3 regions of the Streptomyces sp. CRCS-T-1 genome follow, and region 1 is predicted to be linked to each of the others. Evidence: riboswitches for the same ligand, from Rfam matches in the RefSeq annotation. Region 1 holds a riboswitch; each other region holds the start of a gene.
The links. A riboswitch is a leader RNA that binds a small molecule or an ion and turns the genes downstream of it on or off. The one in region 1 is predicted to bind thiamine pyrophosphate.
Positions count from the first base shown of each region.

Region 2: linked by a shared signal. The riboswitch ahead of thiO (glycine oxidase ThiO) and the one ahead of thiC (phosphomethylpyrimidine synthase ThiC) in region 1 are both predicted to bind thiamine pyrophosphate.
Region 3: linked by a shared signal. The riboswitch ahead of NNW99_RS09520 (thiamine ABC transporter substrate binding subunit) and the one ahead of thiC (phosphomethylpyrimidine synthase ThiC) in region 1 are both predicted to bind thiamine pyrophosphate.

Region 1 is NZ_CP101651.1:4,220,966-4,224,912, reverse strand. It holds gene thiC (phosphomethylpyrimidine synthase ThiC) at 26-1,828, opposite strand; TPP riboswitch at 1,821-2,010, opposite strand; gene NNW99_RS19055 (YibE/F family protein) at 2,083-3,813, shown strand; gene NNW99_RS19050 (SsgA family sporulation/cell division regulator) at 3,916-3,947, opposite strand, start outside.
Region 2 is NZ_CP101651.1:6,275,642-6,279,588, reverse strand. It holds gene NNW99_RS28435 (Rv2175c family DNA-binding protein) at 1-70, opposite strand, end outside; gene NNW99_RS28430 (NAD(P)/FAD-dependent oxidoreductase) at 149-1,390, opposite strand; gene NNW99_RS28425 (hypothetical protein) at 1,423-1,773, opposite strand; TPP riboswitch at 1,826-1,937, shown strand; gene thiO (glycine oxidase ThiO) at 1,935-3,104, shown strand; gene thiS (sulfur carrier protein ThiS) at 3,101-3,301, shown strand; gene NNW99_RS28410 (thiazole synthase) at 3,304-3,947, shown strand, end outside.
Region 3 is NZ_CP101651.1:2,186,374-2,190,320, forward strand. It holds gene NNW99_RS09515 (iron ABC transporter permease) at 1-1,336, opposite strand, end outside; gene NNW99_RS09520 (thiamine ABC transporter substrate binding subunit) at 1,312-2,349, opposite strand; TPP riboswitch at 2,474-2,580, opposite strand; gene rlmN (23S rRNA (adenine(2503)-C(2))-methyltransferase RlmN) at 2,620-3,726, opposite strand; gene NNW99_RS09530 (SRPBCC family protein) at 3,805-3,947, opposite strand, start outside.

The sequences.
Region 1 (3,947 bases):
AGCCGTTGACTCCAGCGCTTCAGGCTCAGTCGGCGATCGGCAGGTACACCCGATTGCCTGCCTCGGCGAACTCCTTCGACTTCTGGAGCATCCCCTCAGCGATCTCCTCGGACGAGGCTCCCTCAGCCGCCGCGCCACCGAACCGCTCTGTGATGCTTTGGCTAATCTTCATGCTGCAGAACTTGGGACCGCACATCGAGCAGAAGTGAGCCGTCTTGGCGGGCTCGGCCGGCAGGGTCTCGTCGTGGAACTCCCGTGCCGTGTCCGGGTCGAGGGCCAGGTTGAACTGGTCCTCCCAGCGGAACTCGAAGCGGGCGTCGGACAGCGCGTCGTCCCACTCCTGGGCGCCCGGGTGCCCCTTGGCGACATCGGCCGCGTGGGCGGCGATCTTGTAGGTGATGACACCGGTCTTGACGTCGTCACGGTTCGGCAGGCCCAAGTGCTCCTTGGGGGTGACGTAGCACAGCATGGCCGTGCCCCACCAGGCGATCATCGCAGCACCGATGCCGGAGGTGATGTGGTCGTACGCCGGCGCGACGTCCGTGGTCAGCGGGCCGAGCGTATAGAACGGAGCTTCATCGCAGATCTCCTGCTGAAGGTCGATGTTCTCCTTGATCTTGTGCATCGGGACATGGCCCGGGCCTTCGATCATGGTCTGTACGTTGAAACGCTTGGCGATCCGGTTGAGTTCCCCGAGAGTGCGCAACTCCGCGAACTGCGCCTCGTCGTTGGCGTCCGCGATCGAGCCGGGCCGCAGGCCGTCGCCGAGCGAGTACGTGACGTCGTAGGCGGCGAGGATCTCGCAGAGCTCCTCGAAGTGCTCGTACAGGAACGACTCCCGGTGGTGCGCGAGGCACCAGGCGGCCATGATCGAGCCGCCGCGGGAGACGATGCCCGTCTTGCGGTTGGCCGTCAGCGGCACATAGGCCAGGCGCACGCCCGCGTGGACCGTCATGTAGTCCACGCCCTGCTCGGCCTGTTCGATGACCGTGTCCTTGTAGACCTCCCAGGTCAGGTCCTCGGCGCGGCCGTCGACCTTCTCCAGGGCCTGGTAGAGCGGCACGGTGCCGATGGGGACGGGGGAGTTGCGCAGCACCCACTCACGCGTGGTGTGGATGTTGCGGCCGGTGGAGAGGTCCATGACCGTGTCGGCGCCCCAGCGGGTCGCCCAGGTCATCTTCTCGACCTCCTCCTCGATGGAGGAGGTCACCGCGGAGTTGCCGATGTTGGCGTTGACCTTCACCAGGAACCTCTTGCCGATGATCATCGGCTCGATCTCCGGGTGGTTGACGTTGGCCGGCAACACGGCCCGGCCCGCGGCGATCTCGTCGCGGACCACCTCGGGCGAGACGTTCTCCCGGATGGCCACGTACTCCATCTCGGGTGTGATCTCGCCGCGTCGGGCGTACGCGAGCTGCGTGACCGCCTGGCCGTCCCTGCTGCGACGCGGCTGGCGCGGGCGGCCGGGGAAGACGGCGTCGAGGTTGCGGAGGCCGCCGCGGGGCGAGGTGTGCTTGATGCCGTCGTCCTCGGGGCGGACGGGGCGGCCCGCGTACTCCTCGGTGTCGCCGCGGGAGATGATCCAGTTCTCGCGCAGCGGCGGCAGGCCCCTGCGGACGTCGGTGTCGACGAGTGGATCGGTGTACGGGCCGGAGGTGTCGTACAGCGTGACGGCCTGGCCGTTGGTGAGATGCACCTGACGAACCGGCACGCGCAGGTCGGGGCGGGTGCCCTCGACATACGCCTTGTGCCAGCCGATGGACTTCCCGGCCTCCTCGGACTGTGCGTCCTGAACGGAGGCAGGCGTGCGTGCGTCCTTGTCGGTCATGAGACCTACTCCCTACGCCGGCATTACCCGGTAACAGGTTCGGCGGTCGACGCAGCGGCTTCCGTCTGCCGACGTTCCGTGTGAAACATCACTCGACTTCGGTGATGTTTCATGTGAAACATCGCTGGGACGGAGGTCAGCGCCCTCTCAGCCCGGTGCTCCGAGCTCCCGCGTGTACAAAAGGTGCCTCCACGCTAGCGGCAATTCTGGCGCGGTGAACAGAGGGCCCCCCTCGTTCTTGCGATGATCGGTCGGTGACCACGACGCAGCGTCCCCCTTACCCACCGCCCGAGCCGCCTCGCGGATCCGGTGCCGGAAGCGGCAACGGCCGGGGAGACGGCCACGATTTCGCCTCCGGGGCCGGGTATGGGCCTGGGACGGGATTCGGGCCCGGTGCTCGTGCAGGTGCCGGTGGTGAGCGTGGTTCCGGCTCGGCCGGGGGATACGGACCCGGCAACGGCCAGGGTGGCGGCTCAGCCGGTGGGCATGGAGTCGGCCCCGGCGACGGGCGGGGCCCGGGCTCCGGAAGCGGGCACGGACACGGTTCCGGAACCGGCGGAGGAGACGGCCACGGACACGGACACGGCTCCGGGACCGGTGGCGGCGGCGATGGTCACGGGCACGGCTCCGGGACCGGCGGTGGCGACGGCCACGGGCACGGCCCCGGTTCCGCGCCAGGGGGCGGGCACGGGCACTCACACAGTCACAGCCACGGTCCGGCCACGCCCGTCTCCATGCATCTGCGCAAGATCATCGCGGCGATCCTGATCCCGTTCGGCGCGGCCGTGCTGGTCGGTCTCGTCGTGCTGTGGCCGGGCGGCGCCCCGGGGCACGAGCGCACCGGCGTCGGCTTCGACCGGCAGACCGAACAAGCCTCGGTCACCAAGGTCGTGGAGATCAGCTGCAAGGAGGCCGGCGCCTCGGGGGTCCCGCCGACCGGCGACACCTCCACCGCCGAGGGCTCCTCCGCCGTGCAGCAGGAGAAGGGCACCTGCAAGCGGGCGACGGTCCGGGTCGACAGCGGCAAGGACAAGGGCCGCACCTTCACCGAGATCATCCAGCCGGACCAGTCCCGCCAGCTGCACGAGGGCCAGAAGGTCGTGGTCGCCTACGAGCCCTCCGCGCCGAAGGATCTGCAGTACTCGGTCACCGACGTCAACCGCCGTCTGCCCCTGGCCCTGCTGGCCGGCATCTTCGCACTCGCCGTCGTGGTCGTCGGGCGGCTGCGCGGGGTCATGGCCCTCGTCGCACTGACCATCAGCTTCCTGGTGCTGACCTTCTTCATCCTGCCCGCGATCCTGCAGGGCTCGAACCCGCTGGTCGTGGCGGTGGTGGGCGCGAGTGCCATCATGCTCATCGCCCTGTACATGTGTCATGGACTGTCCGCACGGACCTCGGTGGCGGTGCTCGGCACCCTCATCTCCCTGCTGCTGATCGGCCTTCTCGGCTCGCTGTTCAACAGCTGGGCCGCGCTCACCGGCAACACCGACGACAACACCGGCCTGATCCACGGTCTCTATCCGACGATCGACATGAGCGGTCTGCTGCTCGCCGGCATCATCATCGGTTCGCTCGGTGTGCTCGACGATGTGACGGTCACGCAGACCTCGGCGGTCTGGGAGCTGCACGAGGCCAATCCGTCGATGGGCTGGCGCGGGCTCTACCGCGCGGGCATCCGGATCGGCCGCGACCACATCGCCTCGGTCGTCAACACGCTCGTCCTCGCCTACGCCGGTGCCGCCCTGCCGTTGCTTCTGTTGTTCTCCATCGCGCAGAGCGGCGTGGGGACGGTCGCCAACAGCGAGCTGGTCGCGGAGGAGATCGTGCGCACGCTGGTCGGTTCGATCGGCCTGGTGGCCTCGGTGCCGGTCACCACCGCTCTGGCCGCGCTCGTGGTCTCGGCCGACCGCCCCGGGGAGGAGCGCGCCGTGGAGACCGCCGCGGTACCGGCACGCGGGGGGCGGGGCCGGCGCCGTAAGCGCTGACGTCTCTGAGCCAGACGTCCCAGCGCCACGACGACGAAGCGTTCCCGCAGGGTCGGCGGCATCCGGTGAAGCGTTACTCCACGACGCCGACCGACGGGTGGCTCACCCGGCGCCCTGTTCCGCCAGGATGCGGT
Region 2 (3,947 bases), 2.1 Mb from region 1:
GTTCGGCGATGTCGGGGAGGGTGAGCCAGGCGGGGACGAGAGCATCGATCTTTGCGTCAATCTCGGTCACGGAAACCAGCCTGCCATCCCCCACTGACAGTCGGAAGTCAGCCCGGCCCGCCCGGACCGGCCACGGGCTCCCCGAAAGCTACGCCGTCGCCGCCTTCAGTGGCCTGGCCGGGTCCTCCAGCAGCACCGGATTCATGGCGGCGCCGGACTCGATCAGGCGCCGCCCCTGCGCCAGGTCCCGGGGACGGCCCACCGCCAGCAGCGCCACCAGCCGGTCACCGCGGAGCCAGCACACCGTCCAGGCCGGCCCGGTCGGGTCGCCCCGCCACAGGGTCGTGTCGGCGCCCGCGTGATGCCCGGCGTACTGCACGAAACGCCCGAACTGCTCGGACCAGAAGTACGGCACCGGGTCGTACACCGCCGGTGCCTCCCCCGAGGCCAGGCCGACGATGTTCAGGGCCACCGTGCGCGGCCCCTGGAGGGCGTTGTCCCAGTGGTGCACCAGCAGGCGCTCGCCGTACCGGCCCGAGGGGAAGGAGGCGCAGTCGCCGACGGCGTACACGTCCGGCGCCGAGGTCCGCAGGTGCTGGTCGGAGATGATCTCGCCCTGGGGACCGAGCTCCACTCCGGAACCGGCCAGCCACGCCGTCGCGGGGCGGGCGCCGATGCCGACCACGACCGCGCCCGCGGGCAGCCGTGTGCCGTCGTCGAGGAGCACCGTCCCGGGCTCGACGCGCTCCACGCGCGCGTGGGTGCGCAGGACCGCACCCGCGTCGGCGTACCAGCCGGCCATCGGGGCGGCGACCTCGGCGGGCAGTGCCCCGGCGAGCGGCCGCTCGGCGGCCTCCACGACGGTCACCGCGCAACCGGCCTCGCGCGCGGCCGTGGCGAACTCGGCGCCGATCCAGCCGGCGCCGACGACCACGATGTCGTGCTTGCGGGCCAGCACGGGCCGCAGCCGCTCGGCGTCGTCGAGGGTGCGCAGCAGATGCACGCCCGGCACGCCCTCCGCGCCGGGCAGCCGGACCGGTTCGGCGCCGGTCGCGACGACGAGGGCGTCGTAGGGCACGGGCCCGTCCTCGGTGTCCAGCTCATGGTCGCCGGGGCGCAGGCCCAGCACCTCGCAGCCGAGTCGCAGTTCGATGCCGAGGGCCTCGAAGTCGAGGTCGAAGGCGGAGCCCTCGGCCTTGCCGAGCAGGACGGCCTTGGACAACGGGGGCCGGTCGTAGGGCTGATGGGGCTCGGCGCCGATGAGGGTCACGGTGCCGGTGAAGCCCTGCTCCCGCAAGGCGACCGCGGTCTGCACACCGGCCATGCCCGCACCCGCCACGACCACGCGCCGCGGCGCGGACGGACCTGGTTCCTGCGTCTGCTCGCTCACCTGATCACCATAGACACCTGACGTTTTGTCAGTCAGTGCTCATGCGCAGTGACCTGCTCCACAACGCTCGTCCCGCTGCCCTGCTGGGACTCCCACTCCCACGTCTCCTCCAGCCGCACCCGCCCGTCGGGCAGTTCCACGACCGTCGACACACAGTGCCCCGAGGACGTGGTTCCGTCCTGCTTGAGTTGTACGTAGCGGAAGTCCAGCCGGTCATCTTCCCGGGTACCCACGAGATGGCCGCGTACGACGTCGCCGCCCGTGTACTCGGCCCAGATCTCGCCGTCCTTCTCGTGGTACGTGAACCGGGTGCGGGTCCCCACCTGGCCCGGCGCCTGGTCGGCGACCGGGGCGAGGAGAAGACCGTCGAGGGATCGGGCCATGGACGGAGGCTCCCTTACTGCGACATACGGCATCGGGCTAGGGTGGCCAACGTAGAGCACTCGCGGGAGCCCGGACGCACCGGGCTGAGAGGGAGGCTGGCGGCCTCCGACCGTACGAACCTGATCCGGGTCATGCCGGCGAAGGGAGGGGCTGGACGCCCATGTCGCGTACGCGAACCTCAGACGTCCTCGTCATCGGGGGCGGCATCATCGGCCTGGTCACCGCGTGGCGGGCCGCACAACGCGGGCTCGCCACGGCCGTGGTGGACCCCGAGCCGGGCGGCGGGGCCGCGCAGGTGGCGGCCGGCATGCTGGCCGCCGTCACGGAGCTGCACTACGGCGAGCAGACCCTGCTCGGTCTGAACCTCGCCTCCGCCCGGCGCTACCCGGACTTCGCGGCGGAGCTCACCGACCTCACGGGCCACGACCTCGGCTACCGCCGCTGCGGCACCCTCGCCGTGGCCCTGGACGCCGACGACCGGGCCCATCTGCGTGAACTGCACGCCCTGCAGCAGCAGTCCGGCCTGGACTCGCAGTGGCTGTCGGGGCGCGAGTGCCGTCGCCTGGAGCCGATGCTCGCGCCCGGCGTGCGCGGCGGGCTGCGGGTCGACGGCGACCACCAGATCGACCCGCGGCGGCTGTCCGCGGCGCTGGTGACGGCGTGCGAGCGGGCGGGTGTGGTCTTCCACCGGGCATGGGCGGAGCGGCTCACCGTCGTACGGGAGCGGGCCGCGGGCGTCGTCACGGCCGACGGGACCGCGCTGGACGCCGGGCAGGTGGTGCTGGCCGGGGGCAGCCTCAGCGGACGGCTCGCGGGCGTCCTCGAGGACGTGCTGCCTCCCGTGCGGCCGGTGAAGGGGCAGGTCGTACGGCTGACCATGCCGGGGCGGCACGGGCCGTTCCTCAGCCGGACCGTGCGCGCGGTGGTGCGCGGCAGCCATGTCTACCTGGTGCCGCGCGAGAGCGGCGAGCTGGTCATCGGGGCGACCAGCGAGGAGACGGGCTGGGACACCACCGTGACCGCGGGCGGCGTGTACGAGCTGCTGCGCGACGCGCACGAGCTGGTCCCCGGCATCACCGAGCTGCCGTTCACCGAGACCCGGGCCGGACTGCGGCCCGGCTCCCCCGACAACGCGCCGCTGCTCGGCCCGACCGGCCTGGAGGGACTGCTGCTGGCCACGGGGCACTATCGCAACGGTGTCCTGCTCACCCCGGTGACCGGCGACGCCATGGCGCACGCCCTGACGACGGGCGAACTGCCCGAAGAAGCACGCCCCTTCACCCCGAAGCGCTTCAGTACCGCCACCGCACTCACGGAGCAGCCCGTATGAACATCTCCGTCAACGGGGAGCCCCGGGACGTCCGGCCCGGCACGGCTCTCGACACCGTCGTGAGGTCGCTCACCACCTCGCCCTCCGGAGTGGCAGCCGCCCTCAACGAAACCGTCGTCCCGCGCACCCGGTGGCCCTCCACGGCCCTCGCCGAGGGTGACCGCGTGGAAGTCCTCACCGCCGTCCAAGGAGGCTGACCATGGCCGACGATCCGTTTGTCCTCGGTGGTACGTCCTTCACGTCCCGCCTGATCATGGGTACGGGCGGGGCGCCCAGCCTCGATGTGCTGGAGCGTTCGCTGGTGGCGTCCGGGACGGAGCTGACGACGGTCGCGATGCGCCGGGTGAACCCCTCGGTGCACGGTTCCGTGCTGTCCGTCCTGGACCGGCTCGGCATCCGGGTGCTGCCCAACACGGCGGGCTGTTTCACCGCCGGAGAGGCCGTCCTCACGGCCCGTCTCGCGCGCGAGGCCCTCGGCACCGACCTGGTCAAGCTGGAGGTCATCGCCGACGAGCGGACGCTGCTGCCGGACCCGATCGAGACGCTGGAGGCGGCCGAGACGCTGGTCGACGACGGGTTCACGGTGCTGCCGTACACCAATGACGACCCCGTGCTGGCGCGGAAGCTGGAGGACGCCGGCTGCGCGGCGATCATGCCGCTCGGCTCGCCGATCGGCTCCGGTCTCGGCATCCGCAACCCGCACAACTTCCAGCTGATCACCGAGCACGCGCGCGTGCCGGTGATCCTGGACGCCGGGGCGGGTACGGCGTCGGACGCGGCGCTGGCGATGGAGCTGGGCTGCGCGGGTGTGATGCTCGCCTCGGCGGTGACACGGGCGCAGGA
Region 3 (3,947 bases), 2.0 Mb from region 1:
CCGCCCGCAGCACTGGCAGCATGGTCCGCACGACGAACGGCACCCCGACCAGCGCCTGCGCGAGCGGCACCAGGATCCACGAGGCCCTCAGGTCCAGCGGCGGCTCGTCGAGGGTGATCAGGAACCCGAAGCCGACGGTCACCGCGGACACCCCGAGCGGCAGCATCAGCAGCGCGTCAAACCCGCGCACGAACCGCCCGGCGTCCCGGCGGGTGAGCGCGACGGCGGCGAGGCCGCCGATCACCACCGCGATGACCGTGGCGGCCAGGGCGTACTCCAGCGAGTTGCGGATCGCCTCGATCGGCGCCACCAGGAAGATCCCGCCGTCCTCCCTGGTCAGCGCGCGGTAGTAGCCGAAGCCCGGCGCGTCCAGGGACCGCTGGACCAGTACGGCGAGCGGCAGCAGAAGCAGCACGACGACCGTGAGCAGCACCCCGCCCAGCAGCGCCCACTGCCCGGCGCCGCGTGGCCGGCGCGCGGTCACCGACGCGTCCACCAGCCGCAGCGCCGTCTCCCGCCGCCGTACGGTCCAGGCGTGCAGGACGAGGATCGCGCCCACGGCGACGAACTGGATCAGTGTCAGCACGGCCGCCGTGGACAGGTCGAAGATCTCCGACGTCTGCCGGTAGATCTCCACCTCCAGGGTCGAGAAGGTGGGCCCGCCGAGGATCTGGACGACACCGAAGGAGGTGAAGGTGAACAGGAAGACCATGAGCGCGGCGGCGGCCACGGCCGGGGCGAGGGCCGGGAGGGTCACCTGCCGCCATGCCTTCAGCGGGGACGCCCCGAGCATCCGCGCTGCCTCCTCCTGCCGCGGGTCCAGCTGCGCCCAGAGCCCGCCGACGGTCCGAACGACGACCGCGTAGTTGAAGAAGACGTGCGCAAGCAGGATCGCCCACACGGTGGTGTCCAGGCGTACGCCCCACAGCTCGTCGAGCAGCCCGCCCCGCCCGACCAGCGCCAGGAACGCCGTACCGACGACGACCGTGGGCAGCACGAACGGGACGGTCACGGCCGCCCGCAGCACCTGCTTGCCCCGGAAGTCGAAGCGCGCGAAGACATACGCGCCCGGGAGCGCGATCAGCAGCGTGAGCGCGGTGGAGACGAGCGCCTGCCAGGTGGTGAACCACAGGACGTGCCGGACGTCGGACTGCGCCAGCACCTCCCCGATCCGCCCGAACTGCCAGGCGCCGTCGATCTTCAGCCCGCGCGCGACGATCGCGGCGACGGGGTAGGCGAAGAACGCCGCGAAGAACGCGACGGGCAGGGCGATGAGCCCGAACCGCGCCGCCGCGCCCCTCGTCCGGCCGGTCACTTCAGTACGAGTGAGGTCCACGACTTGACCCACTGGTCACGGTGGTCGGCGATCTTCGCCGGGTCCAGGGTCTCGGGGTCCTTGGCCTGCGGCCCGAACTTCACGAACTCCGGCGGCACCTGGGCGCCCTCGCGCACCGGGTACACGAACATGTTGAGCGGCATGTCCTCCTGGAACTTCTTGCTGAGCAGGAAGTCGAGGAACGCCTTGCCGCCCTTGGTGTTCTTGGCGTTGCTCAGCAGCCCGGCGTACTCGACCTGCCGGAAGCAGGTGCCCTCGGCGACCCCGGTCGGTGCCGCATCCGGCTTGGGGTCGGCGAAGATGACCTCGGCGGGCGGCGAGGAGGCGTACGACACGACGAGCGGCCTCTCGCCCTTGGCCTTCTTGCCGCCGGCCGAGCCGGAGAACTCCTCGTTGTAGGCCTGCTCCCAGCCGTCGACGACCTTCACGCCATTGGCCTTGAGCTTCTTCCAGTAGCTCTCCCACCCGTCGTCGCCGTACTTCGCGGCGGTGCCGAGCAGGAACCCGAGGCCGGGCGAGGAGGCGGAGGCGTTCTCGGTGACGAGCAGGTTCTTGTACTGCGGCTCGACCAGGTCGTCGAAGCTCTTCGGCGGCTCCAGCTTGTGGTCGGCGAAGTACTTCTTGTCGTAGTTGACGCAGATGTCGCCGGTGTCGACGGGCGTGACCCGGTGCTGGTCCCGGTCGGCCCGGTACTCGGCCTTGATCTGCTCGGAGCCCTTCGCCTCGTACGGCTGGAACAGGCCGTTGTCGAGGGCGCGGGACAGCAGGGTGTTGTCGACGCCGAAGAAGACGTCGCCCTGCGGGTTGTCCTTGGTGAGGATCGCCTTGTTCACGGCCTGCCCGGCGTCGCCGTCCTTCAGGACATTCACCTTGTAGCCGGACTGCTTCTCGAAGGCGGCGATGACGCCCTTGGACGCGGCCCACGAGTCATGGCTGACGAGGGTCACGGTCTTGGAGTCGCCGGACCCCTGGCCGCCATCGGACGACCCGCAGGCGGCGAGCGTGCCGACCATGCCGAGCCCGACGACCACAGCCGTCAGCCGCTTGCTCTTGTTGCTCACTGGATTCCTCCTGGATGACCAGGAGAAGACGCGGCCCCGCCCGGGAACTCAGGGGATCCCGGGCAGGGCGCAACAGCTCGAGTGATGACCGATCTCCCTACCCAGAATGACCTGGGCCAGGTTCGGAGGGTCTGCGGCCGTGTGCCGCACTCTCAGCGCTGTGGCGCTCCCCTGTCGGAATATGCAGGTGTCGGATATGCAGATGTTCTTACGCCGGTCAGACTACCGTTCGGTGGCCGCGAGCTGACCACACGCCCCGTCGATCTCCTGTCCACGGGTGTCCCGGATCGTCACCGGCACACCATGGGCGGCGATGGCCTCCACGAACGCCTTCTCGTCCTCGGGCCGCGAGGCCGTCCACTTCGACCCGGGCGTCGGGTTCAGCGGGATGAGATTGACGTGCACGGGCTTGCCCTTGAGCAGCCGCCCGAGCCGGTCACCGCGCCAGGCCTGGTCGTTGATGTCCCGGATCAGCGCGTACTCGATGGACAGCCGCCGCCCGGACTTGGCGCTGTACTCGAATCCGGCGTCCAGCACCTCCCGGACCTTCCACCGCGTGTTCACGGGGACGAGGGTGTCGCGCAGCTCGTCGTCGGGCGCGTGCAGCGAGATGGCCAGCCGGCACTTGAAGCCCTCGTCGGCGAACCGGTGAATCGCCGGGACGAGACCGACCGTCGAGACGGTGATCCCGCGCTGCGAGAGCCCCAGCCCGTCGGGCTCGGGGTCGGTGAGCCGGCGGATGGACCCGATGACCCGGTTGTAGTTGGCGAGCGGCTCGCCCATGCCCATGAACACGATGTTGCTGAGCCGCGCCGGACCGCCGGGGACCTCCCCGTCCCGCAGCGCCCGCATGCCGTCGACGATCTGGTGCACGATCTCGGCGGTGGACAGATTCCGGTCCAGACCCGCCTGCCCGGTCGCACAGAACGGGCAGTTCATCCCGCACCCCGCCTGCGAGCTGATGCACATGGTCACCCGGTCCGGGTACCGCATCAGCACGGACTCGACGAGCGTCCCGTCGAACAGCCGCCACAGCGTCTTGCGCGTGGTGCCCTGGTCGGTCGACAGATGCCGCACGACGCTCATCAGCTCGGGCAGCAGCGCCTCCTGCAGCTTCCCCCGGGCACCGGCCGGAATATCGGTCCACTGCTCCGGATCGTGCGCGTACCGCGCGAAGTAGTGCTGCGAGAGCTGCTTGGCACGAAACGGCTTCTCCCCGACAGCCGCAACGGCCTCCTTGCGCTCGGCAGGAGTGAGATCAGCGAGATGCCGCGGCGGCTTCTTGGCTCCGCGGGGGGCGACGAATGTGAGTTCTCCGGGCTTAGGCATGGCTCAACCAGTGTCGCAGATCGCCGACGGTGGCCCGTGCCCCGCCCGCTCCACCCGCGACACCGGTGGGAATACGCCCTACGCGCCCGCGTGCTCCAGCCGGTCCTTGAGGAGTTGCTCGTTGCGTGGGAGTTCCTTGCGGACCTGGGGGCGCATGACGAGCGGGACCAGGACCTTGCCGACGCCGTGACTCTCGAAGTCGATCTCGATCGTCACATGGG